Linked DNA regions of Caldisphaera lagunensis DSM 15908. Each later gene encodes a partner of the first gene's protein in a complex. Links are inferred from orthologs where the notes say so. Each region holds a gene or a part of one and is shown in the gene's direction. Other genes may lie near its edges.

What was found.
Region 2: CALAG_RS05770 (region 1) and CALAG_RS02685 share a complex: the UniProt entries of both Methanocaldococcus jannaschii proteins name them as parts of the 30S ribosomal subunit. The link is inferred for Caldisphaera lagunensis DSM 15908 from one-to-one orthologs.

What each region holds. Positions count from the first base shown.
Region 1 is NC_019791.1:1,178,572-1,181,500, reverse strand. Bases 63-2,911 are described here. They hold CALAG_RS05770 (30S ribosomal protein S19e), read left to right. Parts: upstream 63-1,195; coding sequence 1,196-1,627; downstream 1,628-2,911. Other genes in these bases: CALAG_RS05765 (CDC48 family AAA ATPase), read left to right, coding at 1,759-2,911; CALAG_RS05780 (transcriptional regulator), read right to left, coding at 124-525. Also shown: more of CALAG_RS05765, read left to right, coding at 2,912-2,929. UniProt on the Methanocaldococcus jannaschii protein: May be involved in maturation of the 30S ribosomal subunit.
Region 2 is NC_019791.1:533,130-536,041, forward strand. The notes cover bases 25-2,856. They hold CALAG_RS02685 (30S ribosomal protein S4), read left to right. Parts: upstream 25-1,085; coding sequence 1,086-1,628; downstream 1,629-2,856. Other genes in these bases: ppa (inorganic diphosphatase), read right to left, coding at 25-92; rpl7ae (50S ribosomal protein L7Ae), read left to right, coding at 186-569; CALAG_RS02680 (30S ribosomal protein S13), read left to right, coding at 614-1,108; CALAG_RS02690 (30S ribosomal protein S11), read left to right, coding at 1,628-2,023; CALAG_RS02695 (DNA-directed RNA polymerase subunit D), read left to right, coding at 2,104-2,856. In the rest of the region: more of ppa, read right to left, coding at 1-24; more of CALAG_RS02695, read left to right, coding at 2,857-2,912. UniProt on the Methanocaldococcus jannaschii protein: One of the primary rRNA binding proteins, it binds directly to 16S rRNA where it nucleates assembly of the body of the 30S subunit. With S5 and S12 plays an important role in translational accuracy.

The sequences.
Region 1 (2,929 bases):
TTTATATGAATTTTGTTTTAATTAATAGATATTTTTATGTTTAAAATTTCTCTCAATTTCCCACAATTTCATATAATAAAATTTAGAAATAATTCAGTTTTATATTTATTGTGTTAAAAACATTTAATGCCTATAAGGACATCCATATTTATGTGCAACTTCATTTACTTCACTACATATACTACACATAGCTATTTGATATTTTTTCATAAATTCATCCATTGATTCTTCCGTTCTTCCCTGATAAGCTAATATTAACCTTGCAGCTTCTCTTACTTTCTCTAGATATTTTTCATCCTCGGTAAGTATTTTCATATATCTATCTCCTCTCTTCCCGCTGATGTAGTTGTTTATTGCTGCAGGGGTTAGTCCAAGCAATCTTGCAGCTGTATATTTTGATAGCTTAAATTCATTTACCAAAATATATGCTACAGAAGCTCTTATTGATGGAATTACTATCCTAGCTGCTACCTCGCATGGCATTTCTATTGTTGTTTGCTCTTCAATGCTTTTTTCTTTTGACAAATTTTAGCACCTTTTTAGATTACATAGTTTCCAATTATGTAAAGCATTTTTAAGGGCTATAAATATGAATAAATATTTCATTGATATTTTCATATAAATGTTTGATAAATATTATCTACCTAAGAGTAATATCTCAATTTCTCTATGATTCCTACTTCTTAGATCAATCAAGATTTTCCTCCTCACAAGAGACCCCCCTTTACAAGCGGGGTAGTTTACATATACTTGGCTGTTGCATACAAACGCTTGGATATTGTAACAAATGAAAACCTCTCTTTAAGGAAGTAAGTAGTCAGATAGAACTGTTTAATAAGAATTTTTTATATTATATTTGTGTTATTATAAATGGGGCCCGTAGTCTAGGTGGTTAGGACGCCGCCCTCACACGGCGGAGGTCGCCGGTTCGAGTCCGGCCGGGCCCACTATGCTATAGGTCTGTTTTTATGAGCTCAAAGTACATAGTCATTATATTCAATTTGTAAGCTTGCCTCGCTAATTTATTTCAATAAATTTTATAAGAAATGTTTAAATTTAATTGTTATAGATATGTTAGTTTAATAAAAGAAAAAATTGATATTGCATAAAACTTTTCGGGCGATGGAGATCTATAATATATAAGGGAGTAATTCATATATAAAGCGTGCTGTAAAAAGATATAGGGGTAGAAAAAATGGTTTCAGCTAAAGAAGTTCCAGCAGATAAGCTCATAGCCAAATTGGCTGAACGCTTAAAGAAAAGCCAGAAAATAGAGCCACCTTCATGGGCTATGTATGCAAAAACTGGTGTATTTAAAGAAAAGCCCCCCGTTGAACAGGATTGGTGGTACATAAGGGCTGCATCCTTGCTAAGAAAAATAAGTCTTGCTGATGAGCCTTTAGGTGTTGGTACATTAAGAACAATGTATGGGGGTAAAAAAAGAAATGGAAATAGACCACCTCACTTCAGAAAAGGTTCTGGAAGCATAATTAGGACAATATTACAGCAATTAGAACAAGCAGGTTTTATTGTTACAATATCTGGTAAGGGTAGAAAACTATCTCCATCAGGTCAAAGCTTAGTAGATAATGTAGCAAAAGAAATACTAAAAGAAATAAGTCAATAATTATATTCAAATTTCATATAATTTATAGCTTTATTTGTTCATGATTTAAATATAATTCCTTATTGTATATTTGCACACATTTATAACCTTAGAAGTTAATAGAAAAATGGTGACAAACATTGTCGGGAACTATGTCATTGATGGTATCTGAAGCATATAGAACTGATACACCTGGAAGAAAAATAGTAAGGATCGATCAGTCTACTATGAAAAAGTTAAACATTGAAACAGGAGATTTTGTTAAAGTAAAGAGTCAAAAAAGTCAAGTAATAGCAGTTGTATGGCCTTTACATTCTGAAGATGAAGATACAGGTATAATTAGAATGGATGGTTATTTAAGATGGTCATTAGGCGTCAGTGTTGGAGATTATGTAGAAGTTGAAAAAGCAGAAAATGTAAAACCTGCTGAAAAAATTGTTTTTGCTCCATTAGAAAAGACTGAGCCGTTTACAATTGATTTTTATTTATCACCATCAGATATAAAAGAAGAATTTATTAGAAAGCCATTAACTCAAGGAGAACTCGTTTTAGTTCAAGGTGAAATACCATTAGTTGTTGTCCAAACAAAACCTGTGGATAACGTTTATGTAACAGATAGGACAATTGTTGAACTAAGAAAAGAGCCTGTTAAAGAAAACGAATTTCCAATTCATAGAACAACTAGAGTAACATGGGAAGATATTGGTGATTTGGAAGAAGCCAAAGAAAGGATAAGAGAAATTGCAGAGCTTCCTATGAGACATCCTGAAGTATTTAAGAGGCTTGGTATTGAACCTCCAAAGGGAATCCTATTATATGGTCCTCCAGGAACAGGTAAGACATTATTAGCAAAAGCCTTAGCAAATGAGATAGGAGCTTACTTCACAACAATTAATGGACCAGAAATCATGAGTAAGTTCTATGGAGAAAGCGAGGAAAGATTAAGAGAGGTGTTTAAAGAAGCACAAGAAAATGCTCCATCCATAATATTTATAGATGAAATAGATGCAATAGCTCCAAAAAGAGAGGAAGTAACTGGAGAAGTTGAAAAAAGAGTTGTTGCCCAACTTTTAACGCTAATGGACGGAATGCAGGAAAGGGGTAGAGTTATAGTTATTGGAGCAACAAATAGACCAGATGATTTAGATCCTGCATTAAGAAGACCTGGAAGATTTGATAGAGAAATTGAAATAAGGCCTCCTGATAAAAAGGCTAGAATAGAAATACTTAAAGTACATACAAGGAATGTTCCTCTATCTAAAGATGTACAATTAGAGAAAATAGCAGAATTAACAAATGGATATACTGGGGCAGATTTGGCTG
Region 2 (2,912 bases), 650 kb from region 1 along the record:
TCGTATTTAACGCTGCTATTCATTGGAATTTCTACAAACATGTTAACCAAATCTGGGGCTTTACTACCAGGACCTAGATTATCTAGACACACTATCTCACACCTATTAATTATAGGGGTGCGTTATATTTAAAAGTTAAACAGTTAACAATATTTATGACGACCCAATCGGGGAGGAGAATGAGCATGTCGAAACCAAGCTATGTATTGTTTGAGGTGCCAGAGGATCTGGCTGAGGAAGTGTATAAAGTAGTTGGTAAGGCAAAAGAAAGCGGTAAAGTAAAGAAAGGAACAAATGAAACAACAAAGGCTGTTGAAAGAGGAAATGCAAAGCTAGTTGTTATTGCAACAGATGTAGATCCACCGGAAATAGTTGCACACTTGCCATTACTATGCGATGCAAAGAAAATACCATTTGTATATGTTCCCAGCAAGAAAAAATTAGGAGAAGCAGTAAACATAGAGGTTGGAGCAGCTAGCGTTGCTATAGTAGAAGGTGGAGAAGCAGAAAACGATATTAAGAAAGTTGTAGAAAAAATAAAAGAACTAAGAGCTAAAGCTGGTGCATAGAACTATTAAAGGTTTAAATATCTTTTATTTTCGGGGAATGTTGAATGCCAACTAAAGGAGAAAAAGAGGAACAATTCAAATATGTGCTAAGAATTGCAGAAACTGACATAAATGGTAATCTAAATGTAATATTAGGATTAAGTAAAATCAAAGGTATTGGTTATCAAACAGCTTTAGCAATTGTTAGGCATTTGGGTATAGATCCCAAGAAAAGGATTGGTTATTTAAGCAATGAAGAATTAAAGAGTTTAGAAGATGTATTAAACGATTTAACAAAGCTAAAGTTACCTAATTGGATGTACAATAGAAGAAAAGATTATGAAACAGGATTAGATAAACATCTTATAGGAGCAGAGCTAATATTTGTGGCTAGAAGAGATGTAGAAAGAGAACAAAAAGTTAATTCGTGGAGAGGAGTTAGACATAAATTAGGATTAAAGGTTAGGGGGCAAAAGACCCATACAACAGGTAGGTTGGGAATGACCATAGGAGTTAAGAAGGAGAAGGTGGAGACAAGTGGGGGATCCCAAAAACAGTAGAAAGAGATGGGAAGGACCTGGACATCCCTGGATTAAGTCCAGGCTAGAAACAGAAATTAAAATAATTGGAAGATATGGATTAAGGAACAAAAAAGAGTTATGGACAGCAGAGACAATAATAAGAAAGGTTAGACATCAAGCTAGACACCTATTAGCGTTGCCAGAGCCTCAAAGATCTGAAGCTAGTAAAAGCCTTCTAGATAGATTGTTCAAATTAGGTTTAATAAATAAAGATTCAAGTCTTGATGATATCTTAGGATTAACATCTGAAAATGTTTTAGAAAGAAGGTTGCAAACAATAGTCTTTAAAAAAGGCATGGCTAAAACCATTTATCAAGCAAGGCAATTCATAACACATGGTCATATAGCTATTAATGGTAAAAGGGTTACAAATCCTGGATATTTAGTTACAAGAGATGATGAGGATAAAATAACATATGCTGTTGGGAGTCCAATTAAAGAGATTATGGAAAAAAGTATTGAAAGTGTTGGAACTCAAGAAGAAAAAGGTGAGTCATGATGGCATTTAGGGAACTTAGATGGGGAATTGCGCATATTTATAGCAGTTTTAATAATACCATAATTCACATAACTGACTTAACTGGTTCTGAAACTTCTTCAAGAGTCTCAGGAGGTATGGTTGTAAAGGCAGATAGAGAAAAACCACAACCATATGCAGCAATGATAGCTGCAATAAGGGCGGCCCAAACATCCATGGATAGAGGGATAACAGCTATACACATAAAAGTTAGGGCCCCTGGTGGCCACGGTCCAAAAACTCCAGGACCTGGAGCTCAATCTGCTATAAGAGCCTTAGCAAGAGCAGGATTTGTTATAGGCAGAATAGAAGATGTAACTCCAATACCTCATGATACAACAAGGAGACCTGGTGGAAGGAGAGGAAGAAGAGTCTAAACCTTATCTTATTCATTTTTTAATATAAATTTAATTAGCCCGGTATTATTTATTATTTTGCAGACGATTAGGTGGCAAAAATGGAAAAAAGTGTTGACATATTAGATTTCAATAACAATAGAATCACAGTATATCTAGAAGGATTTCCAATAGCATTTGGCAATGCTTTAAGGAGGCTTGTTTTATCGGATGTACCAACCATGGCAGTTGATTATGTTTATTTTTACGATAATGATACAAGCGTTTATGATGAAATAATAGCTCATAGATTAGGTTTACTAGTATTGAAATCTGATGATGCTATTCACAAATATGGTTTACCAGAAAATTGTGCAGGAAAAAGTGAAACAGATACAAATTGTTACACACAAATAGTTCTTGAAAAGGAGTTAAGTAATGATAGTGGAAGCGGTATTTATGTTAAGGCATCTGATTTGAAGTTTTCTGATGCAAGCATAAAGCCTGCATATCCAGATACCCCAATTGTTTATTTAGCGCCCGGACAAAGAATTCATTTAGTTGCATACGCTAGACTTGGTAGAGGAAAAGAGCATGGAAAATGGAGCCCTGCATCTGCATCTGTTTTACAATATACTACATTAGTTGATATAAATGGCGAAAAAGCAACTGATGAATGTATAGAATGTGTTTCATATTATAAAGAAGTTGCCAACTCATTAAAAGCAAGAGAAAATACAACAATAGAATATAAAACAAACATAAACACAAGCGGATTAAGGTATTGTGAAGAAAGTTCTTGTAAAGATATAATAAAGGTTAGATATGATAGCAGCAGGTTATTATTAACTGTAGAATCTAACGGATCTTTAGAGCCACAGCAAATTATTTTAGAAGCCTCTAATAGCCTTGATAGGAGGGTAGAGGAGCT